DNA from 3 places in the Streptomyces sp. NPDC088725 genome. Region 1 is predicted to be linked to each of the others. Evidence: riboswitches for the same ligand, from Rfam matches in the RefSeq annotation. Region 1 holds a riboswitch; each other region holds the start of a gene.
The links. A riboswitch is a leader RNA that binds a small molecule or an ion and turns the genes downstream of it on or off. The one in region 1 is predicted to bind cobalamin.

Region 1 (9,679 bases):
GACGGCCGTGCCGGTCGTGTCGGGCGTCGTCTCGGGTGTCGCGGTCATTACTGGCAGGCCTCGCAGGACTCGGGGTTTTCCAGGGAGCAGGCGATCGCGTCGGCGGACGCGGCCTGCGTGGGTACGGGGGCGCTCACGGGGGCCGGTGCGGTCTCGGCGGCCCTGCCGCCGGCCGCGCGGGCGATACGGGTCGCCGGGCGCGAGCGCAGGTAGTACGTGGTCTTGAGGCCCTTCTTCCAGGCGTACGCGTACATCGAGCTGAGCTTCCCGATGGTCGGCGTCTCCAGGAACAGGTTCAGCGACTGGCTCTGGTCGAGGAACGGCGTACGGGCCGCTGCCATGTCGATCAGGCCGCGCTGCGGGATCTCCCACGCGGTGCGGTACAGCTCGCGTACCTCCGCCGGGATCCAACTGAAGCCTGCCACCGAGCCGTTGGACTCGCGCAGCGCCTCACGCGACTGGGCGTCCCAGACACCGAGCCGCTTCAGCTCCGCCACCAGGTAGGAGTTCACCTGAAGGAACTCGCCGGACAGCGTCTCGCGCTTGAAGAGGTTGGAGACCTGCGGTTCGATGCACTCGTACACGCCCGCGATGGAGGCGATCGTCGCGGTCGGCGCGATGGCGAGGAGCAGCGAGTTGCGCATGCCGCTCTTGGCGACGCGGGTACGCAACGCGTCCCAGCGCTCGGGCCAGTTGAGCTGCACGTCGTAGTGGTCGGGGTGCAGCACACCGCGCGCAGCGCGCGTCTGCGACCAGGCCGGAAGCGGGCCGTGGCGCTCGGCGAGGCCGCAGGAGGCCTCGTACGCGGCGAGCATGATCCGCTCGGAGATCCTGGTGGAGAGCGCGGCGGCCTCCGGCGAGTCGAAGGGCAGCCGCTTCTTGAACAGGACGTCCTGGAGGCCCATCACGCCCAGGCCCACCGGTCGCCACTTCGCGTTGGAGCGGCCGGCCTGCTCGGTCGGGTAGAAGTTGATGTCCACGACGCGGTCGAGGAAGGTGACGGCCGTCCCCACGGTCTCGTCCAGCCGCTCCCAGTCGATCTCGCCCGAATCCAGCACGAACGAAGCGAGGTTGACGGAACCCAGGTTGCAGACGGCGGTCTCGCCGTCGTCCGTCACCTCAAGGATCTCCGTGCAGAGGTTCGACGAGTGGACGGTACGGCCCGGCTCGGCCGTCTGGTTGGCGGTGCGGTTCGAGGCGTCCTTGAAGGTCATCCAGCCGTTGCCGGTCTGGGCGAGCGTACGCATCATGCGCCCGTACAACTCCCGTGCCTGGATGGTCTTCCGGGCCAGACCGTCCTGCTCGGCCTTGCGGTACGCGGCGTCGAACTCGTCGCCCCACAGGTCCACCAGCTCCGGCACGTCGGCGGGCGAGAACAGCGACCAGACGCCGTCCGACTCGACCCGGCGCATGAACTCGTCCGGGATCCAGTGCGCGAGGTTCAGGTTGTGCGTACGCCTGGCCTCCTCGCCGGTGTTGTCCCGCAGTTCGAGGAACTCTTCCAGGTCCGCGTGCCAGGTCTCCAGGTAGACACAGGCGGCGCCCTTGCGCCGGCCGCCCTGGTTGACCGCCGCGACCGACGAGTCGAGGGTGCGCAGGAACGGGACGATGCCGTTGGAGTGTCCGTTCGTGCCGCGGATCAGCGAACCGCGGGAGCGGATGCGGGAGTACGACAGCCCGATGCCGCCCGCGTGCTTCGAGAGCCGGGCCACCTCGTGGTAGCGGCCGTAGATGGAGTCCAGCTCGTCCAGCGGAGAGTCCAGCAGGTAGCAGGACGACATCTGCGGGTGACGCGTACCGGAGTTGAAGAGCGTGGGGGAGGAGGGGAGGTAGTCCAGGCGGCTCATCAGCCCGTACAGCGCGGCGACTTCGTCCAGCGCGCGGACGCTGTCGTCCTCGGCGAGCCCGGAGGCGACGCGCAGCATGAAGTGCTGCGGAGTCTCGATCACCAGCCGGGTGATCGGGTGCCTGAGGAGGTAGCGGCTGTAGAGCGTCCGCAGACCGAAGTAGCCGAAGCGGTCGTTCGCGGCCTCGTCGATCAGCTGGTCGAGCCGGGCGGCGTGCAGGGTGACGAAGCCGGCCGTACGGTCGGCGATCAGGCCCTCGCGGTGGCCGGTGGCGACGGATGCGGAGAACGACACCGCGCCCTGCCCGGCGGCTTCCTCGGCGATGGTCCGGGTCAGCAGCCTGGCGGCGAGCCGGGAGTACGCCGGGTCCTCGGAGATGAGCCCCGCGGCGGCCTCGACGGCGAGCCCGCGCAATTCGGCCTCGTCCGACCGGGCGTTACGGCCGCGCAGCACGGCGGCGGCGACCTTTCCCGGGTCGGTGTCGGGCAGGTCGGCGGTGAGATCCGTCAGGAGCCGCAGCAGTACGGTTCCGGGCTCCTCGGTCTCGGCGCTGACTGAAGCCGGATCGACTGGCGCGATGGTCATGTGGGGCTCTCCCTCGCTCGGCTCTGGGCCGTCGGGAGGGGAACGGGGACGCGGCGCGGCCGTACCACCCGGACATGGGCAGCACAGCGTGCGTCGTCCACCGGCCCAGCCTCGGGGCCCGGACGTCTCGGCGCCCGGATCGGTCGAAACGGACGCACCGCCGGCAGGTTTTCGGACTGGAGAGCGCGACAAAGCGCACCGCATCACACCGTTGCGGGACAGTTCCGGATTCGCACCGGATTCCCCTGCGTCGACAGCGAGCACGAGCATACATCTGGGGGGCGACGGATATGTCACCCCCCAGATGTAGTGGCGTGGGCCTTTCTGTCAGCGGTCTGTCGGACCCCTCCGTCACTGCCGTGCCGCAGCGGGCCTCCCCGGCCGGGAAGGCCGCACACGGCCCTTGTGCCGCCCGTATCGGGGCCGCCGGGCCGTCCGGCCGGCCTCGCCCGGCGCGGCGATGACCGCGCCGGGCGCGTCGAGCCGGGCCGCCCGAAGAAGGAGCCACATCTCACACAGGGCCTACGCGCGGGTCACCGTCCGCGCCGCGTTGTACCCCTCCGTCAGCAGCGCCGGCCGCCCCGACGGCAGGGCGTCGGCCGGCCAGGACAGCGTGACCGTCCGCGACTCGCCGGGCAGCAGCCACAGGTAGTTGTCGCCGTACAGCGTAGGCAGGACCCGCTCGCCACTGGTGGCGTCCAGGAGCGACAGCCGGACCATCGCCGCGACCGCCGCGCCCCGGTTGTGGACCGTCGCGGTCAGGGTCCGCCGCGCGCCCGACTTCGCCGTCCTGCCGAGCGCGGCGGACACCTTCACCTGCTTGGCCTTGTTGAGCGCCTTCATGTCGGCCGCCGAGCGGTAGCGCCAGTACGTGTTCTCCGACAGGACCTTCCCCCGGCTGTCCTCCAGTGTCAGCCGCAGCAGATGGAAGTCGGGCAGGTCCTTCGTCCAGTCGGCGGCGAACGCCTTCGTCGTCGTGGAGGAGGCGACGTCCACCTTCGTACGCCGGTCGGTGCCGCGCTGCCGTCCGTCCAGGTCGTAGCAGCGCGCGGTGACCGTCGCTCCCTTCATCGCCGCGGCCGTGTGGTTGACGGCGATGACCTGCCAACTCCCCGGTTCCGCCTGGACGTGCACGGCCTCGCACGCCTTCCGGGCCCCGTAATAGGTACCGTTGACGTCGAAGTCGTAGTCATACGTCTGCCACACCGTGCTGTGCCACGCAGGGTGGGACATCCAGAGCAGCAGGGCGCTTGCGTCGTTCCACAGGTTCGCGTTCCACGCCTCGAACATGGCGCGGGTGTTCTCGTAGTTCACGAACTGCGCCTTGCGCGCGAAGTCGTCCAAGTCCTTCACCGTGTCGAGACGGGTCTCGATGGCCGCCCGGTAGTTCTGCGGGGCCTGGTTTCCCCGGGTGCTCCAGTCGTGGTAGTACCAGGCGCCGCCGATCGGCCATTCCGGCTCGTCGCCGACCAGGTTCCGCACGCTCTCGGCCGTCGAGACCACGGGCATCCCGATCTCGGTGTGGAAGCCGAAGCTGCCGCTGCCGTACGTGGCCGGGGAGAAGTAACTGTCCGGCTCCACCCAGCCGTACGGGCCACCGCCGGTGACGATGCCCCCGGCGGAGTTGTTCTGGTAGAAGAGGTCGGGCGCCTCGGCCCGGACCGCGTCCCGCATCCCGCTGTCGATCGCCTCCGGTGGGTTGCCCTCGTTGGCGCCGCACCACACGACGACACTGGGGTGGACGCGGTAGCGCCGTACGGTGTCCCGCGCGAGGTCGTTGAAGGCCTGGTGGTCCGGCGGGTCCATGGCCCAGGCGTTGGGGAAGTCGTTCCACACGAGGATGCCGTGCTCGTCACAACTGGCGTAGAACTCCTCGCGGTTCACCGAGCCGACCCAGTTGCGGATCATGGTGAAGTTCATGTCGCGGTGCATCCGCACCGCCGCGTCCATCCGCTCGGCCGGCATACGGCGCAGCAGCTCGTCCCAGCCCCAGTTGCCGCCCCGGCAGAAGACCCGTACGCCGTTCACACTGATCTTCAGCGGATCCGGCGCGTTGTCGACCGTCTTCACATCCGTCCAGGCGGAGCCGTCGTCGGACACCTGGATCACGTACGTCTTCGGGTACGCCTGCTCCCAGACGATGACCACCCGGTCGAAGGAGACCGGCGAGCCCAGGTCCACCTGGATCCACTGGTTGTCCTCGTACGCCGAGGACCAGCGGGTGCCGGGGTCGCCGTCGGTGGCATTGGCGGGCAGGTTCGACCCGTCGTCGGAGAGTGCGGTGGCCTTCCGGTGCAGGGCCAGGTCGGTGGCGGGCTCCGCGCTGTCGACGACCGACAGGCTCCACAGCGAGGTGCCCCAGCTGGTCGCCCGTGCCCCGCCGCTGATCCGTACGTAACGGGCGCTCCTGGCAGGGAAGTCGACGTTCTGGAGGCTCGCGTCGGCCTGCTGGAACGGCAGCGGGACCGCCGAGTTGTCGACCGTCTTCACGTCGGTCCAGGTGGAGCCGTCCGTGGAGACCTGCACCGCGTACGTCTTGGCGTACGCCTGCTCCCAGACCAGGTCGACGCGGTCGAAGGAGACCGGCGAGCCCAGGTCCACCTGGATCCACTGGTCGTCCTCGAACGCCGAGGACCAGCGGGTGCCGGGGTCGCCGTCGGTCACGTGGGACGCCGGATTGCCGTCCCCGTCCACGGACTGCGCGGTGGCTTCCCGGTGCAGGGCCAGGTCGGTGGCGGGGTTCGCGCTGTCGAAGACCGACAGGGTCCACAGCGAGGAGCCCCAGTCCGTGGCCCGGGTCAGGCAGCGGATCCGTACGTACCGGGCCTGCTGGGTGCCCACAGCGACCGACTGCGTGTACGCGTCGGTGCCGCCGTCGAACGGCAGCTTGATCTCGTACTCGTAGCCGAACTGCCGGACGCCGAAGCGGGTGGTGCGCCGGTCGCTCTCGTCGCCGCCGACGGAGGCGGTCAGCGTCAGGTCGTGGAGGTGAGGCTCGCCGTAGCCGTTGGGCCACCACAACTTGGGCTTCCGCAGTCGCAGTTGGCCGTAGTCGGCCGGGGCGAAGGTGACGTCGGACGTCGCGCCCGCCGCCACGGTGACGGTCTTCGAGACGCGCACGCCGTCGAAGGAGGCGGTGACGGTCACGCGCCGGGCGGTGGAATCGGCGTTGCGCACCGGCACGACGATCGTCACTTCGGCGCTGCCGGTGTCGGGCAGGCCGGGGAGCACGGTGTCCACGCGGGGGTCGCCGATGACCGCGTGGCCGGTCGAGCGGAGCCGTACGTGGTTCCAGATGCCGGCCACCCGGTCGCGTACGGCCGGCATCCAGTCCCAGCCCGAAGAGGCAAGGTACGTAGGCGAGTTGCGGTTCATCATGGTGGCGCCCGCGTCCACGAAGGCAAGTCCTTCCGGGCCCTTGTCGCCGGGGCTGCCCGGCAGGGGCATCGGCGTGATCTTCACGGCGAGCGCCTGCTCGCCGCCGGTCAGCAGGTTCGTCACGTCGTGGGCGGACCGGGCGAACGGGAAGGTGAGGCCGCCCACTTGGCGGCCGTTGAGCCAGAGGTCCGCCTGGTGGTTGATGCCGTCGAACTCCAGCCAGATGTGACGGCCCGAGCCGGTGCGCAGGCCCTTGGGGAGGCGGAAGCCGCGCCGGTACCACCACGAGTGACGGGACAGCGCCTCCGGGATGTGCAGGTTGTTCAGACCGGCCACCGGGTCCGGCAGATGTCCCTGCTCCACGAGTGAGGCGAGGACCGTTCCCGGGACGGTCGCGGGCAGCCAACTGCTCGTGTCCACCGCAGCCCTGGACAGCTCGGCGCCCTCGCCGCCGGCCCAGTCGTCCATGGTCAGCGTCCAGCCCGACTCCAGCGGTACGGTGCCGTCGCCCGCGACCTTCAGCGCGGGAGCGTCGTGGTGACGCGTCCCCCAGTCGGTCCATCCGGTCGCGGCCGGGCGGTGGCCCCGGGTGGTGCCGTACACCTCGAAGCCGTTGAGACCCAGCGGGTTGGGGTTGGATCGCTTGTGCACGGTCATGCGCACCCAGCGCGCGGTGACCGGCCGGGCCGGCTTGATCTCCACGACGCCGCCGGTGCCGGACGTGGTCCGGTGGACGCTGGTCCAGGTGCGGTTGTCGCGCGAGGTCTCGATGACGTAGTCCACGGCGCAACTGGACAGGATCTCCTGGCCGGTGGTGCTGTCGCGCGGGTTGCCGTCGGTGGACGGGACGAAGACCGGATCGTCCGCGGTGGCCTCGAAGGTCAGCCGGACGGACTCGACGGAGCAGTCCGCCTGGAGGTCGACGGATATCCACTGCGGGTCGCCGTCGGCGGCGCGCCAGCCGCTGCCCTTCACACCGGAGGAGCTGAGCCGGTCCACGACGAACTCGCCCGGCGTGGGGGCGTAGTCGGTGGACGACACGGAGACGGGCCGGTAGGCGGCCAGCTCGCCCGCGGGACCGGACCCGGCCGGTGCGGCGGGCCCCGCCGCCTGACTGCTCGCGGGCAGCGCGATCCCGAGACCGAAGCCCGCCAGCAGGGTTGATCCGGTGGCGACGACCGACCGGCGTGACGGGTGAGACGACTGATGAGACATGCGAGAGAGGTCCAATCCAGAGGCGCCCGAGAGGAGCGGACGGCCCCACCCTGACAACGTTGTCGTAGGGTCTGTTCCGCGACCGCGCATGTCAAGAGTTCACGCACGGATACGGTGGAACGGCCGCTTCCGCCCGCCGGGTGCCGGACCCCTCCGCTAGGGTCGGAGGCAGAGAGATCCCCTGGCCGAGGAGGCCCCATGGCAGCCGTCGACTACGAGACCCAGATCCTGCCCGAGGAGTTCGACGAGGCCGCTCGGATACTCGCCAGGACCATAGAAGGCATCCGGCTGGAACTCATCGACGGGAAGATCAGGAGCAGGGTCGTGCCGGACGGGGACCACGACAGCATCGTCGAGTGGCTGACGCGTATCTGCATCCAGTCACGTCCGGAGCTGTGGCTCTACCCGGACAGAGGACTGAGGGTCCAGGAGTACCGCAAGGGCAGGGCCCGGCCGGACGGCTCGCTCGCGCCCAGTGGCGTCTTCGCGGGCCAGGGTGAGTGGGCCGACCCCGCTCCGGTCCTGATGGCCGTCGAGGTCACCTCGTACGATGCGGACACCGATGAGCGCGACCGGGTGGAGAAACCGCGCGCCTATGCGCAGACGGGCATCCCTGTATATCTGCTGGTCGACCGGGACAGCTGTGAGGTGACGGTCTACAGCGAGCCGGACGGGGTCCGCTACGAGATGGCTCACACGGTGCCGTTCGGCAAGGAGATCCGACTGCCCGACCCCGTGGGCATCACGCTGGACACCGAACGGCTCAAGGAGTGGGTGCGCTGACGGAGGGGCCGGGTGCGCCGACGCCGAAAGCGGGCGCCGTGCGCCGAACGGCGAAGGCGGGCCGCCCGGTGTCCGGACGGCCCGCCTTCCGCGTGAGAACCCCGACGGGTCAGTGGCCCGCCGGGCCGCCCACCGTCGCCGGAGGCAGTTCCACCACGACCTCCGGGTCACCGGCGTCCGCCGTGTAGTCGGAGCCGGTCGTCTCGTCGATGCCCTCCGGCGCCTTGAACGCCCGCAGGACGAAGGTGAGTACGACCGTCACCACCACGTTCATCACGAACGCGGTGAGACCGATGTAGCCGATCTCCCCGATGCCGGGGATCTCCTTCGAGGAACCGCCGAAGTGCGCCTGCGTCGGGCTCGCGACGCCGTACGCCGCCGCGGTGCCGTACACCATGCCGACCGCCCAGCCCGCGAGCAGCGCCCAGCGGTGGAACCAGCGGGTGAACAGGCCGCCGACCAGCGCCGGCATCGTCTGGAGGATCCAGATGCCGCCGAGCAGCTGGAAGTTGATCGCGACCGTCTTGTCCATGCCGAGGACGAAGATCAGCGCGCCCACCTTCACCAGCAGCGAGACGATCTTGGAGACCTTCGTCTCCTGCGCCGGAGTGGCGTCCGGCTTGATGAAGTCCTTGTAGATGTTGCGGGTGAAGAGGTTCGCCGCGGCGATCGACATGATCGCGGCGGGCACCAGCGCGCCGATGCCGATGGCGGCGAAGGCCACGCCGGTGAACCAGTCGGGGAACATGTTCTCGAACAGCTGCGGAATCGCCAACTGCCCGTTGTCCACCTTGATTCCGGCGGCGATCGCCATGAAGCCGAGCAGCGCGAGCAGGCCCAGCATCAGTGAATACAGCGGCAGGATCGTGGTGTTGCGCCGGATCACGTTGCGGCTGCGGCTGGAGAGCGTCGCCGTGATGGAGTGCGGATACATGAACAGCGCGAGCGCGGAGCCGAGCGCGAGCGTCGCGTAACCCCACTGCCCGGCCTCGCCGGGCGCGAGCGCGCCCTTCGGCTGGCCGGTCGCCGGATTCTTCTGGGAGAGCGCGTCACCCGCCTTGGCGAAGATGTCGTCGAAGCCGCCCAGCTTGATCGGGATGTAGATGATCGCCACGATGATGACCAGATAGATCAGGCCGTCCTTGACGAAGGCGATCAGCGCGGGCGCGCGCAGCCCCGACGAGTACGTGTACGCCGCGAGCACGGCGAACGCGATCAGCAGCGGCAGGTCCTTGACGAACTCGTTGGTGCCGTCGCTCCCGCCGACGCCCATCACGTCCAGCACCGCCTGGATGCCGACCAGTTGAAGCGCGATGTAGGGCATCGTCGCGAGGATGCCGGTGATCGCGACCGCCAGCGACAGGCCCTTCGAGCCGAAGCGGCCCCGGACGAAGTCCGAGGTGGTGACGTAGCCGTGCTTGTGCGACACCGACCACAGGCGCGGCAGGAAGGTGAAGATCAGCGGGTACACCAGAATCGTGTACGGCACCGCGAAGAAGCCGGAGGCACCCGCCGCGTAGATGGCGGCGGGTACGGCCACGAAGGTGTACGCGGTGTAGAGGTCGCCGCCGAGCAGGAACCAGGTGACCCAGGTGCCGAACGACCGTCCGCCCAGGCCCCATTCGTCCAGGCTGTGCTGGTTCTCGGCGCGGCGCCAGCGCGCCGCGAGGAAGCCCATGGCCGTGACGGCCAGGAAGAAGAAGATGAAGACGCCGAGCGCGACGCCGTTCACGCCGTCCTTCATCGCGACGCACCCCCCTGGCGGACGCGCTGGTCACGCTGCCACAGCTTGTACGCGATCATCGTCAGCGCGGCCGAGACCGGCACCCACGCCATCTGGTACCAGTAGAAGAAGGGGATGCCGATGAAGG
Region 2 (9,679 bases), on a different contig from region 1:
TGGAGTTCGGCGACGCGCTGCTGCAAGAGGTCGAGCAGGGCCGGCGCGGTCACCGGTCCGGCCGAGAGCTGGAGGAGGACGAGCACCTGGGGCACGGCCTCGACGACCTCGGCGACGGCGGCCGGTTCGACGTCCTCGGGGGCGGGGTGCACGAGCGACCAGGCGTCGAAGAGCGCGACCCAGCCGCGCAGGACCGCGCTGTCGTCGCGGTCCCAGGCCTGGAGCCGCCAGCCGGGTCGCACGGCGCCGTCGTGGAGCTCGACCAGACCGGCCAGCCTGGCCCGGTCCCAGCTGGCGTGGACCTGGTCGTGGGCGAGGTTCAGGGCGGCCGCGGCGCGCTCCTGGGCCTGGCCGGTGAGCGGACCGGCTCCGGGGTCGCGGTCGACGGCCGCCCAGCGGGCGATCCGTACGGCGTCGGCGAGTACCGCCCTCGCCTGACGGGCCAGCTCCGCCGGGGGCGGAGTCCCTTCGGGCGGCCGGGGAGCCGGCCTGGTGCGCGCGGCCACGGCGCCGCGCGCCGCGGTCAATGGCCGCGAGCGGACCAGTCGGAGTCTGGAGTTGCGCGCCAATTGCTCATCAGGCTTTCGGGACGTCACGGGGGCAGTCTCCCCGTTGACCGGCCGAAAGCCCAAACGGAACCCGTTTTTTTGGTATGGGAGCGGCGGCGGACACCTGCACCGCGGGGCCGCGCGCGGGGTGTTGCGGGGACCGGCAGCAGGGAAAAGCGCTGTCCAGGCCGCTACATCAGGGGGGTGAGGAAACGGCGCAGCTCTTCCTCGTAGCGGGCGGGTCCGGCATTCCACATCGCGGCGTGCGGGGCGAGCGGAACGGTGTGCAGCGTGACCAGTTCCGGCCGGAGCGCGGCGAGTTCGCGGGACGGGCCCCACGGCGCGATCCGGTCGTCGGGCCCGTGCGCGATCAGGGTCGGGACACGGAGGTCGCGCGGGTTCGCGGCCCGGAGCAGCCGGTGGCCGCCCAGTCCCGTTCTGCCCTGGGCCGCCCTGACGGCGAGCGGCAGCAGGGCGGCGGGGGTGCGGCGGGCGGTGGCGAGGGCGCGCAGGGTGGTTTCCCAGTCGAGTACGGGCGAGTCGAGGACGATTCCGCAGATCCGTTCGCGCAGGGTGGAGTCCGCGGCGGCGTGCAGCGCCATGGAGGCGCCGGTGGACCAGCCGTACAGGACGACGCGTTCGGCGCCGTGGCGTACGGCGTAGCCGATCGCGGCGTCCAGGTCGCGCCATTCGGCGTCCCCGAGGTGGCTGATGCCGTCCCGGGGCCTGGGGGCGCCCTGGTCGCCCCGGTAGGCGAGGTCGAGTACGGGCAGTCCGTAGCCGGCCAGGAACCTCATGACGTTCATGGGGTGCTCGCGGGTCGTGCCGAGCCCGTGCGCGGTGAGGACCCAGGTCCGCCGCGAGCCGGGGAGGAACCAGGCGGGCAGGGCGCCCTGTTCGCCCGGGATCTCGACGTCGCGGTGGTCGAGGCCGAGGGCGGTGAACGGGTCGCCGCTGTGGACCTGCGGGGTGAGCCGTACGCGGGTGCCGGGGGCGAGGGTGCCGTGGCTGACGCGTTCCAGCCTGCGTACGACGGTGTGCGCGGTGCGCGCCTCTCCTTCCAGCACGCCTCCGACGACGGCGTGCACACCGTGGCCCGTCAGCCCGTACGTGCCGGGGCGCAGGGACGCGAGCGTGCGGGTGAGGGTGACGCGGCCCGCCGCCGTCGCGTGCACGGTGAGCCGTGGGTCGCCCGGCAGGGCCTGGCCCGGCGCCGGCCTGAGCGCGGCGTCGCTGGCGTACCGGCCGGCCGCGACAGCTGCCGCACCGAGACCGATCATCGTGGTGACGGCTGCTGCCGTCGCGTTAGCCGGGCGCACTGTCCCAGTGTCAGCACGCCGTACGGGGAGGGCCAGTGGGGATGGCCAGTCGGATGACGCGGACGGCTCAGGGTCGCTGCCCGTAGCCGGTGAGCTTGCGGGCCACCTCGTCCACCTGCGCCGTCGAGAGCAGCGTCGGTTCGCGGCCGGGTACGGAGCTGGCGGTGAGCCAGAGGCGGCACATCCATTCCAGTTGCGCCGTGCGGTCGCAGGCCTGGTCCAGGCTGTTTCCGTAGGTGACCGTGCCGTGGTTGCGGAGGAGGCATCCTGTGCGGTCGCACAGGGCTTCCCACATGTTCGCGGCGAGTTCCGGCGTGCCGTACGTCGCGTACTCGGCCACCCTGACCGGTCCGCCGAACATCGCCGACATGTAGTGGATCAGGGGGAGTTCGGGCACGAGCGTGGAGACGGCGGTGGCGTGGACCGCATGCGTGTGGACCACGGCTGCCGCGTCTGTGCGGCGATAGATTTCCAGATGCAACGGCAGTTCGCTGGTGGGGACGAGGTCGCCGAGCACCTGGCGTCCATTCAGGTCGACCGCGACCGGCTCCTCCTCGGCGAGCCGGTCGTACGGCACTCCGCTCGGCGTGACGAGAACGAGGTCGCCGGAGCGCACCGACACATTGCCCGACGTGCCGACGACCAGGCCGTCGGCCGCCGTTCTGCATGCGGTGGCCACCAGCTCCCGCCAGGCCCGTTCGATCGCTTCTTGCCGCCCCGGATCAGTCATGCCGCGCATCCTGCCAGGTGGACGGCGTGCCGTGCCGGGACTGCCCTTGATCCGCGGGCGGACACCCCAGCAACAGCCCCCCCACGCGATCCACTGCGGCGACCCACGCTGTTCATCTTGCGTTCACCGGCCCTTCTTACGGTCGAACAGGCCCCCGACATCGAGCGATTGACTGGGTAAATGGAACACCTCACGCTGCTGCTCGCGATCGTGATCGTCACAGCTCTCGCGTTTGACTTCACCAATGGTTTCCACGACACCGCCAACGCCATGGCAACGACCATCTCCACCGGCGCTCTCCGTCCCAAGATCGCGGTGGCCATGTCCGCGGTCCTCAATCTCGTCGGGGCGTTCCTGTCCGTGGAGGTGGCCAAGACCATCTCCGGCGGGCTCATCAACGAAGAGGGCATCCGCACAGAAGTGATCTTCGCGGCGCTGGTCGGCGCGATCCTGTGGAATCTCGGCACCTGGCTGCTCGGTCTGCCGTCAAGTTCGTCCCACGCGCTCTTCGGCGGCCTCATCGGCGCCACCCTGATGTCGGTCGGCTCCTCGGGTGTCAACGGTGAGGTGGTCGTCACGAAGGTGCTGATCCCCGCGGTCGCCGCGCCCGTCGTCGCCGGTGTCGCGGCGTACTTCGCCACGCGCCTGACGTACCGGATCGGCAGCCGTACGGACGAGAAGGCCACCGCGAAGGGCTTCCGGGCCGGGCAGATCGCCTCCGCCGCTCTCGTCTCGCTCGCCCACGGCACCAACGACGCGCAGAAGACCATGGGGGTCATCACCCTCGCCCTGGTCACCGGCGGGGTCCTCGCGCCGGGAGCCAACCCTCCGCTGTGGGTCATCGTCACGGCGGGCACGGCGATCGCGCTCGGCACGTACCTCGGCGGCTGGCGCATCATCCGCACCATGGGTTCCGGTCTCACCGAGCTGAGGCCGCAGCAGGGCTTCGCGGCGCAGACCGGCGCGGCGACCGTCATCCTGGCCTCCTCGCACCTGGGTTTCTCGCTCTCCACCACACAGGCCTGCTCCGGCTCCGTGATGGGCGCGGGCCTGGGCCGCAAGGGCGGGGTGGTGCACTGGTCGACCGCGGGCCGCATGGGCGTCGCCTGGTGCCTGACCCTGCCCGCCGCCGGTCTGGTCGGTGCCGGGGCCGAGTTCCTGACCGAGCAGGGCACCTGGGGGGTCACGGCCGCCGCGGTGCTGCTCGTCGCCGCCTCGGGCGCGATCTGGCTCGTCTCGCGCCGCCGTCCTGTCGATGCCTCCGACGTCGTCGACGAGAGCGTCGTCAGGACCTTCGGTCTCGACGGCTCCGCCGAGACCCCACTCACCGTCAGCCGGTCGCTCTCGGCCACCATCCCCGCCCTCGCCGGTGAGCCGGCCCGCCCCACGGCCTAAGGACGCAACAGCATGAACATCGACTGGGCAGCGCTCGCCTCCGTCTTCGGCGTCAGCCTCGTGGCCACCGTCGGTCTCGTGGGCCTGTTCACCCTCGGGGTCGTGGGCCTTTCCAAGCAAGGGTCCACGGCCGCGACGACCGGCGCGTACGCCTGCTTCGCGGCGTGCGCGGCGGCGGTGGCCTACGGGATCTGGCTCATCGTCGCCTGATCCCCTCACCGGAGGGCCGGCGGTCACCCGACCGCCGGCCCTCCGGTCGTTCGTCACCGCACCGGCCCGCCGCCCGTCCTGTCCGTGATGTGGGTCTTCGCACACTGCCCCGTCCCAGGTCAGGGGCGGGTTGACGGGCGTTCTCGCAGCGTGGTGCACTGCCGGGGCCATTTACGACGGTATGAAGAGGAAGCCGGTGCGATTCCGGCGCGGTCCCGCCACTGTCACTGGACGCGTCAGCTCCAGGAGCCAGGAACTCTCGCCGCCGCATCACGTCGAGCCGGGGCGCGGACCCTGAGTGAGGACATGTCGCCATGCCTGGCTGCGGTTCTGCCGCCGAGCGGGTCTTCGCGTACGGCGCCGCCGCGGGCCTTCTCGGCGATCTGCTGTTCGGTGATCCGCGCCGCGGGCATCCCGTCGCCGCCTTCGGGCGGGCCGCAGGGGCCGTCGAAGGGGTCCTGAGGCGCGATCACCGCGGGTGGGGCGCGCTGCACACGGCGGTCTGCGCCGGAGGCGCCGCCGGGCTCGCGGCGCTCGCCGCCAGCGCCGTACGGCACCGCCCCGCCGCTTCCTTTGCCCTGACCGCCACCGCCACGTGGGCCGTCGTCGGGGGGACATCGCTGGGGCGCGAGGCGCGGACCATCGGCGCGGCGCTCGAAACCGGGGACATCGACGCGGCCCGCGAGCGGCTGCCGCATCTGTGCGGGCGCGATCCGCAGGCGCTGGACGGGCAGCAGATCGCGCGCGCCGTCGTGGAGTCCGTCGCAGAGAACACGTCCGACGCCGTGGTGGGCGCGCTGGTGTGGGGCGCCGTCGCCGGGGTGCCGGGGCTGGCCGGATTCCGGGCGGTGAACACGCTGGACGCGATGGTGGGTCACAAGTCGCCCGTGTACCGCCGTTTCGGCTGGGCCTCCGCACGGCTCGACGACGTCGCCGGCTGGCCGGGCGCCCGGCTGACCGCCGCGCTCGCCGCGGTGGCGGGCGGCGATCCGCGCGGGGCGCTGCGGGCGGTACGGCGCGACGCGCACCGGCACCCGAGCCCCAACGCGGGCCCGGTGGAGGCGTCGTTCGCGGGCGCGCTGGGCGTACGGCTCGGCGGGACACTCGCGTACGGCGGACGGACCGAGCACCGGCCGGTGCTGAACGCCGGAGGGCGGCCCGTCGAGGTCGCGGACATCGAACGTGCGGTGCGGTTGTCGCAGCGGGTGACGGCGCTCGCACTGGCGGCCTGCGTCGGCGGGCGCTTCGCGTACGGCGCGGCGCGCCGGGCCTCGGGGCGACGGGCCGCGGGAATCCGGGTTTCAGGGAATCGGGCTTCGGGGAGAGGACGCCGATGAGCGCGGGCGGACTGGGCGGTGGGCTGCTGATCGCGGGGACCACCTCGGACGCGGGCAAGAGCGTCGTCACGGCGGGCATCTGCCGCTGGCTGGTACGCCGGGGCATCAGAGTCGCGCCCTTCAAGGGACAGAACATGTCGCTCAACTCGTTCGTGACGCGCGAGGGCGCGGAGATCGGACGAGCCCAGGCGATGCAGGCGCAGGCCGCCCGGGTGGAGCCGACCGCGCTGATGAACCCCGTCCTGCTCAAGCCCGGCAGCGACCGCAGCAGCCAGGTGGTGCTGATGGGACGCCCGGTGGGCGAGCTGAGCGCGAAGGGCTATCACGGAGGCCGCCAGGAAGCGCTGCTCGGACCCGTACTGGAGTGCCTGGAGACGCTGCGCGGCACGTACGACGCCGTGATCTGCGAGGGGGCGGGCAGCCCGGCCGAGATCAATCTGCGCCGCACCGACATCGTCAACATGGGCATCGCGCGGGCCGCGCGGCTGCCGGTGGTCGTGGTCGGGGACATCGACCGGGGCGGTGTCTTCGCGTCGTTCTTCGGTACGACGGCACTGCTGAGCCCCGAGGACCAGGCGCTGATCGCCGGATATCTCGTCAACAAGTTCCGCGGTGACGTGTCACTGCTGGAACCGGGCCTGGAGATGCTGCGCGGGCTGACCGGGCGCGGGACCTTCGGCGTACTGCCGTTCCGCCACGGCCTCGGGATCGACGAGGAGGACGGGCTGCGCGTCTCGCTGCGCGGCGCGGTGCGCGAGTCCGCGGTCTCGGCCCCCTTCGGGGAGGACGTCCTGCGGGTCGCGGTCTGCGCCGTGCCGCTCATGTCCAACTTCACGGACGTCGACGCGCTGGCGGCCGAACCGGGCGTGGTCGTGCGGTTCGTGGACCGGGCGGAGGAACTGGCGGACGCGGACCTCGTCGTCGTGCCCGGCACGCGCGGCACGGTCAGGGCGCTGGCGTGGCTGCGGGAGCGCGGGCTCGCGGACGCGCTCGCGCGGCGGGCGGCCGAGGGCCGGCCGGTGCTGGGCATCTGCGGCGGCTACCAGGTCCTCGGCGAGCACATCGACGACGAGGTCGAGTCGCGCGCGGGCGCGGTGGCCGCGCTCGGACTGCTGCCCGTACGCGTGCGGTTCGCGCGCGAGAAGACGCTGAGCAGACCGGTGGGGGTCGCGCTGGGCGAGCCGGTGGAGGGGTACGAGATCCACCACGGGGTCGCGGACGTACGGGGAGGCGCCCCCTTCGTCACCGACGAGCGGGGGCAGGCGCTGGACGGCTGCCGGGTGGACGCCGTGTGGGGTACGCACTGGCACGGCGCGCTGGAGAGCGACGGATTCCGGCGGCGCTTCCTGGCGGAGGTGGCGCGGGCCGCGGGGCGGCGTTTCGTGCCCGCCCCGGACACGAGTTTCGGCGCGCTCCGGGAGGAACAGCTCGATCTGCTCGGCGATCTGATCGAGGAGCACGCGGACACGGACGCGCTATGGCGGCTGATCGAGGAAGGGGCTCCGGGAGAGCTGCCGTTCATTCCGCCGGGGGCACCGTGACCGGCGGAGGGACCCCGCTACGGCCTTGTGAGGGCGCGGCCCCGGTCACGGCACGTCGCCTCAAACCACTCGAAGGAGCGTTTCGTATATGAGCACCCCCTTTCCGTTCACCGCCGTGGTGGGAATGGACGATCTGCGACTGGCCCTGCTGCTCAACGCGGTCAGTCCCGCCGTGGGCGGCGTTCTCGTACGGGGCGAGAAGGGGACCGCCAAGAGCACGGCCGTACGGGCGCTCTCGGCGTTGCTGCCCGAGGTGGACGTCGTCGCCGGGTGCCGGTTCAGCTGCCACCCCGGCGCGCCCGATCCGCAGTGCCCGGACGGCCCGCACGCGCCCGGGCCGGGCACGTCCAGGCCCGCGCGGATGGTCGAGCTGCCCGTCGGCGCCTCCGAGGACCGGCTCGTCGGGGCGCTGGACATCGAACGGGCGCTGTCGGAGGGCGTGAAGTCCTTCGAGCCCGGACTGCTCGCGGACGCGCACCGCGGGGTGCTGTACGTCGACGAGGTCAACCTGCTGCACGACCACCTCGTGGACCTGCTGCTGGACGCGGCCGCCATGGGCGCCTCGTACGTGGAGCGCGAGGGCGTCTCCGTACGGCATGCCGCGCGTTTCCTGCTCGTCGGCACAATGAACCCCGAAGAGGGCGAACTGCGGCCGCAGTTGCTCGACCGCTTCGGGCTGACCGTCGAGGTCGCCGCCTCGCGCGAGCCCGAGCTGCGGGTGGAGGTCGTACGGCGGCGGCTCGCGTACGACGACGATCCGGCGGGCTTCGCCGGGCGCTGGGCGCGGGAGGAGACGGAGCTGCGCGAGCGGATCATCACCGCGCGCGCCCTGCTGCCCGAGGTGCGGCTCGGGGACTCCGCGCTGTTGCAGATCGCCGCGACCTGCGCCGCGTTCGAGGTGGACGGGATGCGCGCGGACATCGTCATGGCCAGGACCGCGACGGCGCTCGCCGCGTGGGCGGGGCGTACCGACGTGCTCGCGGAGGACGTCCGGCAGGCCGCGCTGCTCGCGCTGCCGCACCGGCGGCGCCGCAACCCGTTCGACGCGCCGGGCCTGGACGAGAGCAAGCTGGACGACACGCTGGACGAGTTCAGGGGCGACGACGACCCGGAGCCCGACCCCGACGGGCCCGGCGGCGGGCAGCCGCCGCAGGGCGGTCCCGGGGACTCCCCGGCGGGGCCCGACACCGGTTCCGAGGCACCTCGGGAGTCCGAATCCGGACCGTCGGAGAACGGTCAGGACAACAGCCGTCAGGACGACGCGCCGGCCGAGCCGCAGCAGTCCGGGGACCAGCAGCCCGGCGAACAGCCGCGACCGGCCGCCGCCGGTGCCGGTGAGCAGACCGCCGTCGGGGCCTCGGAACCGTTCCGTACGAAGATGCTCAGCGTCCCGGGTCTGGGCGAGGGCGCGGCGGGCCGCCGCTCCCGGGCGCGCACCGAACACGGCAGGACGACCGGCTCCAGGCCGCCGCAGGGCACGCTGACCAGGCTGCACCTGGCGGCGACCGTGCAGGCCGCCGCGCCGCACCAGCGGGAACGCGGCCGCAGCGGCCCCGGTCTGCTGGTTCGCAGAAGCGACCTGCGGCAGGCGACCCGGGAAGGCCGGGAGGGCAACCTCGTGCTGTTCGTGGTCGACGCGTCCGGGTCGATGGCGGCGAGGCGGCGGATGAGCGCTGTCAAGGGCGCGGTGCTCTCGCTGCTGCTCGACGCGTACCAGCGGCGCGACAAGGTCGGTCTGGTCACCTTCCGGGGCAAGGAGGCGGCAGTGGCGCTGCCGCCGACCTCCTCGGTGGACGCGGCCGCGTCCCGGCTGGAGTCGCTGCCGACGGGCGGGCGCACCCCGCTCGCCGCCGGGCTGCTCAAGGCCCACGACGTCCTGCGGGTGGAGCGGATGCGGGATCCCGCACGCCGTCCGCTCCTGGTGGTCGTGACCGACGGCCGGGCGACGGGCGGCCCCGATCCGCTGGCGCTCGCCACGCGCGCGGCCCGGCTGCACGCCTCGGAGGGCACGGCCTCGGTCGTCGTGGACTGCGAGTCGGGTCCCGTACGGCTCGGTCTGGCGGGCACGCTCGCCACCGATCTGGAGGGCACCGCCATCACGCTCGACGAGCTGCGCGCCGACAGCATCGCCGGTCTGGTCAGGGACGTACAACAGGTGAGCAACGGACCCAGGAGGGCCGCGTAATGCCGCAGGGACAGCCGGAATCCGTACCGGACGACGGACTGACGACGCGCCAGCGCCGCAACCGGCCGCTGGTGCTCGTCCACACGGGCACCGGCAAGGGCAAGTCGACCGCCGCCTTCGGGCTGGCACTGCGCGCGTGGACGCAGGGGTGGCCGATCGGGGTGTTCCAGTTCGTCAAGTCGGCGAAGTGGAAGGTCGGCGAGGAGCAGGCGCTCAAGGTGCTGGGGGCGAGCGGCGAAGGCGGCTCCGTGGCCTGGCACAAGATGGGCGAGGGCTGGTCCTGGGTGCAGCGCGACAGCCAGCTCTCCAACGAGGAGGCGGCGCGCGAGGGCTGGGAGCAGGTCAAGCGCGACCTGGCGGCGGAGACCCACCGGCTGTACGTCCTCGACGAGTTCATGTATCCGCTGCACTGGG
Region 3 (9,679 bases), on a different contig from region 1:
CGCGTTCATCGCGGGCGTCGGCGAACGGTCCGCGCTGCCCGGTGTGGACGCGCCCCTCACCCCGGGCGCGGGCGGCGAGCACACCGTCAGCGCGGGATTCCTGACCCTCCCGGCGGAACTGCTCACCTCCGAGGGCGAGCACGACCTCCTCCTCGAAGAGTGCTTCGGCCCGGTCACGGTCGTCGCGCGCTACACCTCGTCGCAGGAGATCACCGCGGTCCTCTCCCGGCTCCCCGGCAACCTCACCGCCACGCTCCAGCTCGCCGACGCGGAAGCCGAGGGCACCGAGCCGGGCGCGGCCGAACTGCTGGCCGAGCTGACCCCGCTCGCAGGACGCGTCCTGGTCAACGGCTGGCCGACCGGCGTCGCCGTCGCCCCCGCACAACAGCACGGCGGCCCGTACCCGGCGACGACGTCCACCTCCAGCTCGGTGGGCGCCACGGCGATCGAGCGCTGGCTGCGCCCGGTCACGTACCAGTCCACCCCGGCGGCCCTGCTGCCCCCGGAGCTGCGCGACGAGAACCCGCTGAGCCTCCCGCGCCGGCTGAACGACCACCCGGAGCACTGACGGTTCCCGCACCACCGCCTGTCTGCGGCCCTGACCCCTGCGGGGGCCGGGGCCGCACCCCGTACCGCGTGTCTTTCAGCGCGATCGCAACCACGGCCTGACTCACGTGCGTCTGTGCGGCCATGACCATGATCCGGCCTGCCGCCCTCGAAGACCTCGACACCATCGTCGCCCTCCACACCGCCGCCCGCGCCACGTACTACGCGGGCCACATCGCGGAAGAGGAGTACGCGGGCCCCGACGAGCTCGCGCGTTCGCGGGCGGGCTGGCACCGCGCCGTGGCGCGGGGCGAGGGTGGCGTGCTCTGCGCGGAGGCGGGGGCTGGGGACGGAGTCGTGATCGCGGGCATCGCCGCGTTCCGGGTGATCGAGGGGGACATGCTCCTCAGCCAGTTCCACGTCGACCCGGCCCACTGGAACCGGGGCATCGGCAGCGCGCTGCACACCGCCGTGGTGGCTGCCTGGCGGCAGTCGGGGGTGAGTGAGGCGCGCCTGGGGGTGTACGAACACAACCTCCGCGCCCAGAGGTTCTACGCCAGGCACGGCTGGCGCCCGGACGAGGACGCGGTACGCGCCCCAGGCTCGGCCCACCTCTCCCTCCGGTTGACGGTCTGACGGAACCGGCTGCTGCCGGCGCCGGGTGATCGTGGATTCGCCACGTGTGCCACGAGGGGCGGTGAGCGTCCAGCAGCGCGACCTTCCGGCGTCCTGAACACGGGCACCGTGCACGGACTTGGTACTCATAAGGTGAGGTCCTCCCGCTCTATGGCTCCCAGGTGCCGGGGCGCCGAGGACGCGCCCCGGCCCCCTGAGAAGCCCCGGATCAGGAAGCGGGCAGCTCGGCGCGGACCGTTCGGGCCGCCGCGACCAGGTTCTGCAGCGACGCCCTGGTCTCGGGCCAGCCGCGGGTCTTCAGGCCGCAGTCGGGGTTGACCCACAGCCGCTCGGCGGGAATGGCCTTCAGCCCCTCGCGCAGCAGGGCGGCGGCCTCTTCGGTGTCCGGCACGCGCGGCGAGTGGATGTCGTACACGCCGGGACCGGCCTCGCGGGGGTAGCCGTGTGCGGCGAGTTCGCGGGCGACCTGCATGTGGGAGCGGGCCGCTTCCAGGCTGATGACGTCGGCGTCGAGGTCGTCGATGGCCTGGACGATGTCGCCGAACTCGGCGTAGCACATGTGCGTGTGGATCTGGGTGGCCGGGCGGACACCGGCGGTGGTGAGGCGGAAGGACTCGGTGGCCCAGTCCAGGTACGCGGCGCGGTCGGCCGCGCGCAGGGGCAGGGTCTCGCGCAGGGCCGGTTCGTCGACCTGGATGACCGAAGTCCCCGCGGCCTCAAGGTCGTTCACCTCGTCGCGCAGGGCGAGGGCCACCTGCCTGGCGGTGTCGCCGAGCGGCTGGTCGTCGCGGACGAAGGACCAGGCCAGCATCGTGACGGGCCCGGTGAGCATGCCCTTGACCGGGCGGTCGGTGAGCGACTGCGCGTACGAGATCCAGCGCACCGTCATCGGCGCGGGCCGCGAGATGTCGCCGGCCAGGACCGGCGGGCGGACGTAACGGGTGCCGTACGACTGCACCCAGCCGTGCTGTGTGGCGAGGTAGCCGGTCAGCTGCTCGGCGAAGTACTGGACCATGTCGTTGCGTTCGGGCTCGCCGTGCACCAGCACGTCGATGCCCGTCGTCTCCTGGAAGGAGACGACCTCGCCGATCTCGGCCCTGATCCGCTCTTCGTAGCCGGCCGTGTCGATCCGGCCCGCGCGCAGGTCGGACCGGGCGGTGCGCAGCTCATCGGTCTGCGGGAACGATCCGATGGTGGTCGTCGGCAGCAGCGGCAGCCCGAGGTGGGCGCGCTGGGCGGCGGTGCGCTCGGCGTACGGCTGGGAGCGGCGGCCGTCGGCGTCGGTGACGGCCGCGGTCCTGGCGCGTACGGCGGGGTCGCGGGTGATCGGGGAGTTCTCGCGGGAGGTGAGGTCGGCGCGGTTGGCGGCGATCTCGGCGGCGATGGCGTCGGTGCCCTGGGCGAGACCCTTGGCGAGGGTGACGATCTCGGCCGTCTTCTGCCGGGCGAAGGCGAGCCAGCGCAGGATCCGCGGGTCGATGTCCCGTTCCAGAGCCGTGTCGAACGGGACGTGCAGCAGCGAGCAGGAGGCGGCGACATCGACCCGGTCGGCGAGGCCGAGCAGGGTGTCGAGGGTGGCCAGCGATTTCTCGTAGTCGTTGATCCAGATGTTGCGGCCGCCCACGACCCCCGCGACCAGCCGTTTGCCGGGAAGTCCGCCGATGGCGGCGAGGTCTTCGAGGTTGCCGGAGCCGTCGCTGAAGTCGAGCGCGAGGCCGTCGACCGGGGCCTTCGCCAGGACGGGCAGAGCCTCACCGAGCCGGTCGAAGTAGGAGGCGACGAGCAGTTTCGGACGGTCGGCCGGCCCGCCGAGGTCGCGATAGGCGCGCGCGGCCGCTTCCAGCTCGGCGGGCGCGCGGTCCTGGACCAGGGCGGGCTCGTCGAGCTGCACCCACTCCGCGCCGGCGGCACGCAGATCGGCGAGCACCTCGGCGTAGACGGGCAGGAGCCGGTCCAGCAGGGTGAGCGGTTCGAAGCCCTCCGCCACCCCGGGGGCGGGCTTGGCGAGCAGGAGGTACGTGACGGGGCCGACGAGCACCGGCCGGGCGGCGTGCCCGAGTGCGAGGGCCTGCGTCAGCTCGCCGACCTGCTTGGCGGAGCCGGCGGTGAAGACGGTGTCCGGGCCGAGTTCGGGGACCAGATAGTGGTAGTTGGTGTCGAACCACTTGGTCATCTCCAGCGGCGCGACGTCCTGGGTGCCGCGGGCCATCGCGAAGTACCCTTCCAGGGCGTCCGCCTCGACGGCCGCACGGTGCCGCCGGGGAACGGCGCCGACCATGACGCTGGTGTCCAGGACGTGGTCGTAGTACGAGAAGTCGCCGGTAGGTACCTCGTGGACACCGGCGTCCGCCAGTTCACGCCAGTTGGCCCGGCGCAGTTCTGCCGCGGTCTCCTGGAGCGCTTCGGCGGTGACCCGGCCCTTCCAGTACCCCTCGACGGCCTTCTTCAGTTCCCGGTGCGGACCCTGGCGGGGGTAGCCGTACACGGTGGCCTGTGCTGCCGCGGCTGCGGGCTTCGCTGTCACGGAAATCTCCTTCGCGAGATGACTCCTGAGGATCCCGGGGACGGGACACGGACGCGAAGGGATGACGAACCGGACGGATCTCACGCGCGTGCCGGCGTGCCTTCCGTCTGGTGTGTACGCCGACCCGCCCACGAGGTCACCGGGATATCCGCACGTGATCGGTCACGTGCGGGCAACGGGCAGGTCTTCGGACTCGCGGGCACACCTGCCGGGGCAGACACCTACTGGCCGTCGCTTCCCGGGTCCGCGGTGGACCCAGTGCGTATGACGGCGGTCGTTCCCACTCACCGCTGCGGGGCAGTCCCGGATTCCCACCGGGTTCCCTCTTACGACGCGCCTGCCTGGCGGACAGGAACGAACCAGCTGCACGCGCCAGGCTGAAGGCTGCGACGCTCTGTGCGCGCCACTGTTCACGCTCCGGAACGTGGCAGGGGACACCGGACCCGCCCGACAAGCGCGGTGAGAAGCGAGAAGCGGCCCGTGTCCCGTCCCTCACCGGCCAGGTGGCCGTACGTCAGGCCGGGCAGGGGCAGGCGGGTGCACGGCGTGGTGGCGTCCGGGGAGTCCGGGCCGTACAGCTGCTCGTACTCCTCGTTGGACATGATGACCGTATCCGCATCAGTACGGGGACTGGCGCTGCTGCTCTGGGCGAGGGGTGCGGCCATCAGAACGCAGACGGTCGCCAGTCCGGCGACGAGCCGACGGGTTACGCGCATGTACGGCCTCCAGGTACGTGGGACTCGCCGCACGCTATGACCGGCACGGCACCGCACCGCCGCACCACTCTGGGGCGTGGCCCGCATTCACCCGACCGTGTGAGGCGGCCGAACCGGCCCCCGTACGCGGGACACGTGGTTGACCGGGTGGCCCGCAGGCCGCACGGTTGGGTCATGGACCCTCTGAGAAGCGCCGAGTTCACGCCCGCGACGACCTATCTCAATACCTCCAGCTGCGGGTTGCTGCCCCGTCGCGCCGTGGACGCCGTACGGGCGCTGGCCGAGGAGAACGCGGCGGGAGGCCACGGAATCAGTTCCGAGTCCGTGGACGCGGCGCGTGCCGCCTTCGCCCGGCTCGTGGGCGTTTCCGCCGAGCGGGTCGCCGTGGGCTCGTCGGTTTCGACGCATGTCGGGCTGATCGCGGCCTCGTTGGAGGCCGGATCCGAAGTCGTCATACCCGAGGGCGACTTCAGCTCCGTGGCCGGTCCCTTCTCGGTCCGCGGGGATCTCAAGGTGCGGTACGTACCGCTGGACCGCCTCGCCGAGTCGGTCCGTCCGAGTACCTCGCTGGTGGCGTTCTCCGTGGTCCAGTCCGCGGACGGCCGGATCGCCGACCTGGACGCGGTAAGGGCCGCCGCGGCGGCGCACGGCGCCCGTACGCTGGCGGACGCCAGCCAGGCGGCGGGGTGGCTGCCGCTGGACGCGGGGGCGTACGACTACACCGTCACCGGCGCGTTCAAGTACCTGATGTGTCCGCGCGGTACGTCGTTCCTCACCGTGACGGAAGAGGCGCAGGAATCGGTGGTGCCGCTGTACGCGGCGTGGGCCGCCGCACAGGAGCCGATGAACAGCACGTACGGCCCTGTGGAGCAACTGGCCCGGTCGGCACGGCGGTTCGACGCGGCGCCGTCGTTCCTCTCGTACTGCGGCGCCGAACAGTCCCTGGCGCTCCTCGAAGAGATCGGCATCGACGCGATCCATGCCCATGACACCGCGCTCGCCGCCCGCTTCCGGGCCGGTCTTGCCGGGCTCGGTCATGAGCCGGTGCCGAGCGGGACCGCGATCGTCGCCGTGCGGGGGATGGGGGACCGCGCGGACGATCTGAGCCGCGCGCGGGTGTCCGTCTCCGCACGGGCGGGGTATCTGCGGGCCGCCTTCCACCTCTACAACTCCGCGGCCGACGTCGACCGCGCACTGGACGTGCTCGCCGGCTGAATCACGCCGCTTTCAGGCCGGGTTCAGCCGGAGCGCGGGCCGGCTTCCGGGCGGCGCCCAGCGGAAAGCGCTCACCGGACGGCGACAAAAGGAAAGCGGCAGACGACGGAAGCGGGGCCGGTGTCAGGACCGGCCCCGCTTGCCCGCGTACGCACCCGTCAGGTGTACGTACGGTGGTCAGTGCGTCAGTGCGTCAGTGCGTCAGTGCGTCAGTGCGTCAGCGCACCGGTGTGAAGTCCCGGGCCCCGATGAAGTCCGGGCGCGGCACGGGCGCGGCGAACGGCTGCTCCGCGCTGTTCTCCACGCTGTTGAAGACGATGAAGACGTTGCTGCGCGCGTACGGCGTGATGTTGTCGCCGGAGCCGTGCATGCAGTTGCAGTCGAACCACGTGGCCGAACCGGCCTTGCCCGTGAAGAGCTTGATGCCGTGCGCGTCGGCCATGGTGGTCAGCGCCTCGTCGGACGGCGTGCCCGCGTCCTGCATCTTCAGCGACTGCTTGTAGTTGTCCTTCGGCGTCTCACCGGCGCAGCCCAGGAAGTGCTTGTGCGACCCCGGCATGATCATCAGGCCGCCGTTGGTGTCGTAGTTCTCGGTCAGCGCGATCGAGACGGACACGGCCCGCATGTTCGGCAGGCCGTCCTCGGCGTGCCAGGTCTCGAAGTCCGAGTGCCAGTAGAACCCGGAGGCGCCGAAGCCCGGCTTCACGTTGATCCGCGACTGGTGGACGTAGACGTCCGAGCCGAGGATCTGCCTGGCGCGGCCCACGACCCGCTCGTCGCGCACGAGTTCGGCGAAGATCTCGCTGATGCGGTGGACCTCGAAGACGGACCGTACGCTCTGCGACTTGGGCTCGATGATCGAGCGCTCGTCGGCCCGTACGGCGGGGTCGCTGATCAGGCGGTCCAGCTCGGCGGCGTACCGCGACACCTCGTCGGGGGTGATCAGCTGATCGACGGAGAGGAAGCCGTCACGCTCGAAGCTTTCGAGGCCGCCGCGCTCGATGGGGCCCGGCGCGCCGGCCCCGGACCACAGGACCGGGTCCTGGCGCGGGGTGGTCACTTCGCTGTGGCCACGGGTGGGGTACAGGTCGGTGCGTTCAGGTGCGATGGTCATCAGTGTCAGACCTCCTCGGTCAGTAGCGGGTACACGCCGTGCTCGTCGTGCTCCTCCCGGCCCGTGACAGGTGGGTTGAACACGCAGATGACGCGGAAGTCGGTCTTGGGCCGGACGGTGTGGCGCTCATGTCCGTTGAGCAGGTACATCGTGCCGGGAGTGATCCAGTGGGCCTCACCGGTCTCGTCGTCGGTGAGCTCGGCCTCGCCCTCGACGCAGAGCACGGCCTCGATGTGGTTGGCGTACCACATCGATGTCTCGGTGCCCGCGTACATGATGGTCTCGTGGAGGGAGAAGCCGACCTTCTCCTTGGCGAGCACGATGCGCTTGCTCTCCCAGGTGCCCGACGCGGCCTTGATGTGACGGTCGGTGTTCTCGACGTCCTTGAACGATCGGACAATCACGTCGTTTGTACCTTTCTCTTCTGCGTCTCTTCTGCGAGTCGGTTCTTCTGCGTGCCGGTATGGATCAGGGGGCGCCCCGGGCCGCGGGCACAGGGCCTGCGGCCCGGGGCGCGATGTCGGTGACTCACTCGGTGACTCACCGGCTCACCGCTCAACCGGGGCTGAGCCGGCGAGTCACCGAGCGGATCAGGCGGTTTCGCGGACCGCGCGGGCCAGCGTGCGCAGACCCTCGTCCAGCTCGTCGGGCGTGACGGTGAGCGGCGGAAGCAGCTTCACCACCTCGCTCCAGGGGCCGGAGGTCTCCAGGAGCAGGCCCAGCTCGAAGGCGCGGGCGCAGATGGCGGAGGCACGGGTCTTGTCGCTGAACTCCATGCCCCAGACCAGCCCACGGCCCCGGAACTCAATCCCCTGGCCCGGGTGTTCGGCGACGATCGCGTTCAGCGCCTGCTCCACCTGCTCGCCCCGGGCGATGGTCTGCTTCTCCATCTGACCGTCGGCCCAGTAGGTGTTGAGCGCGGCGGCCGCGGTGACGAAGGCCGGGTTGTTGCCACGGAACGTGCCGTTGTGCTCGCCCGGCTCCCAGATGTCCAGCTCCGGCTTGAACAGGCACAGCGACATAGGAAGTCCGTACCCGCTGATGGACTTCGAAAGCGTCACGATGTCCGGTGTGATGCCCGCCTCCTCGAAGGAGAAGAAGGCGCCGGTGCGGCCGCAGCCCATCTGGATGTCGTCGACGATCAGCAGCATGTCCTGGCGGTGGCAGAGAGCGGCCAGCTCGCGCAGCCACTCGGCACGCGCGACGTTGATGCCGCCCTCGCCCTGGATCGTCTCGACGATGACCGCCGCGGGCTTGTTCAGGCCCGAGCCCTGGTCCTCGAGCAGCCGCTCGAACCAGAGGAAGTCCGGGGTCTGACCGTCCAGGTAGTGGTCGAACGGCATCGGCGTGCCGTGCACCAGCGGGATGCCGGCCCCGGCGCGCTTGAACGCGTTGCCGGTGACGGCGAGCGAGCCGAGCGACATGCCGTGGAAGGCGTTGGTGAACGAGACGATGGCCTCGCGGCCCTTCACCTTGCGGGCCAGCTTGAGCGCGGACTCGACGGCGTTGGTGCCGGTCGGGCCGGGGAACATGACCTTGTACGGCAGGTCACGCGGGCGCAGGATCACATTCTGGAAGGACTCCAGAAAGGCGCGTTTCGCGGTCGTCGCCATGTCGAGGCCGTGGGTGATGCCGTCGCGCTCGATGTAGTCGATCAGCGCACGCTTCAGCACGGGGTTGTTGTGGCCGTAGTTGAGGGAGCCTGCACCGGCGAAGAAGTCGAGGTACGAGTGACCGTCCTCGTCGGTGAGACGGCTGCCCTGCGCGCGGTCGAACACGGCGGGCCAGCTCCGGCAGTAGCTGCGCACCTCGGACTCAAGGGTCTCGAAGACACTGAGGGCGGGCGGGGTGATGGTCACAGGAGTCTCCTGCCAGTGGGTGCGGGAAAGTGGGAGATCGGATCCGGTGGATCCGGAACGTCTGGGGGGCTGCCGGGGGCCTTGCGGCCCGCCGGAGCCGGGAAGCCCGGGAGCCTGCGGGCCCGGAACCCAGGGGCGGTGAAACCCGGAGAGTTCGCGAACGTGAAGCTCGGGAGCCTCGATGGCTCGGGGATGGTCAGGGAGTCTGGGGGGCGAGCGGGCCGATCCGGTACAGCACCTCGGGCTCGTGCCCGCCGTCGCCGGGGAAGAGACTGCCGTCGAAGAGAACCTCACGCTCCAGGGAAGCGCCGTGGCGGGCGGCGAACGCGGTGAACGTGCGGTCGGAGGCGATGTTGTCCGGGGTCACGGTCGTCTCGATCGCCGTGACTCCCAGCTCCCTGGTCACCCGGGCGGTCAGCTCGTCCAGCAGAGTGCCGGCGAGCCCCCGTCCGCGCTGGTCACGGTCGACGGCCACCTGCCAGACGACGAGCGCTTCCGGGCGCTCGGGCCTGATGTAGCCGGTGACGAAGGCGATCGGGTCTCCTCCCTCGTCGCGGGCGACGACGGACGTGGCGGCGAAGTCGCGACACCACAGCAGATAGCTGTACGAGGAGTTCAGGTCGAGTACCTCGGAATCGCGGGCAATACGCCAGATCGCGGCTCCGTCCTCCACTCGTGGGGCGTCTATCCCGAAGGGCCGGGTGAATTCGCCTCGGGCGCCTGCAAGGTCTGCTTGTGCGGCAGTCATGTAGATTAAATTTACCCAGCAAATACAAAAGATGCATCTCCGCCAGGGGTTGGGCAGAACGCAGGACTGTGTTATCGCGCGTGCGTGACACGGGGGTCATTCGCCAGTGATTAGATGCGATCTGTCCGGAAAATAACGGGCATAACGATGGCGCTTGTGGGGTCGGTCACATGTCCGTAACGCTGGTGGGACCCGTGTGAATTACTTCGATCGGCCCTGCGGAAACCCGTGGGTTTGGGGTTGTGAATAGCGGGAACAAGAAAGCGGGAAGCTGCCGCGACTAAAGCAACTTCCCGCTTTCTTCAATTCACGTATCCGCAA

Region 2: linked by a shared signal. The riboswitch ahead of ACIP6N_RS04165 (cobalamin biosynthesis protein) and the one ahead of ACIP6N_RS27730 (ribonucleoside-diphosphate reductase subunit alpha) in region 1 are both predicted to bind cobalamin.
Region 3: linked by a shared signal. The riboswitch ahead of metE (5-methyltetrahydropteroyltriglutamate--homocysteine S-methyltransferase) and the one ahead of ACIP6N_RS27730 (ribonucleoside-diphosphate reductase subunit alpha) in region 1 are both predicted to bind cobalamin.

Annotation. Positions count from the first base shown of each region.
Region 1 covers NZ_JBIVLO010000014.1:61,755-71,433, reverse strand. The annotation lists gene ACIP6N_RS27735 (ribonucleotide-diphosphate reductase subunit beta) at 1-48, opposite strand, end outside; gene ACIP6N_RS27730 (ribonucleoside-diphosphate reductase subunit alpha) at 48-2,432, opposite strand; cobalamin riboswitch at 2,577-2,715, opposite strand; gene ACIP6N_RS27725 (discoidin domain-containing protein) at 2,955-7,025, opposite strand; gene ACIP6N_RS27720 (Uma2 family endonuclease) at 7,224-7,808, shown strand; gene mctP (monocarboxylate uptake permease MctP) at 7,918-9,552, opposite strand; gene ACIP6N_RS27710 (DUF3311 domain-containing protein) at 9,549-9,679, opposite strand, start outside.
Region 2 covers NZ_JBIVLO010000002.1:52,705-62,383, forward strand. The annotation lists gene ACIP6N_RS04140 (hypothetical protein) at 1-596, opposite strand, end outside; gene ACIP6N_RS04145 (alpha/beta hydrolase) at 740-1,867, opposite strand; gene ACIP6N_RS04150 (class II aldolase/adducin family protein) at 1,935-2,597, opposite strand; gene ACIP6N_RS04155 (anion permease) at 2,778-3,992, shown strand; gene ACIP6N_RS04160 (hypothetical protein) at 4,005-4,202, shown strand; cobalamin riboswitch at 4,348-4,484, shown strand; gene ACIP6N_RS04165 (cobalamin biosynthesis protein) at 4,517-5,539, shown strand; gene ACIP6N_RS04170 (cobyric acid synthase) at 5,551-7,080, shown strand; gene ACIP6N_RS04175 (putative cobaltochelatase) at 7,169-9,265, shown strand; gene cobO (cob(I)yrinic acid a,c-diamide adenosyltransferase) at 9,265-9,679, shown strand, end outside.
Region 3 covers NZ_JBIVLO010000002.1:71,483-81,161, reverse strand. The annotation lists gene ACIP6N_RS04265 (aldehyde dehydrogenase (NADP(+))) at 1-568, shown strand, start outside; gene ACIP6N_RS04260 (GNAT family N-acetyltransferase) at 691-1,182, shown strand; gene metE (5-methyltetrahydropteroyltriglutamate--homocysteine S-methyltransferase) at 1,391-3,706, opposite strand; cobalamin riboswitch at 3,867-4,066, opposite strand; gene ACIP6N_RS04250 (hypothetical protein) at 4,117-4,422, opposite strand; gene ACIP6N_RS04245 (aminotransferase class V-fold PLP-dependent enzyme) at 4,597-5,637, shown strand; gene thpD (ectoine hydroxylase) at 5,855-6,751, opposite strand; gene ACIP6N_RS04235 (ectoine synthase) at 6,757-7,155, opposite strand; gene ectB (diaminobutyrate--2-oxoglutarate transaminase) at 7,342-8,610, opposite strand; gene ectA (diaminobutyrate acetyltransferase) at 8,807-9,358, opposite strand.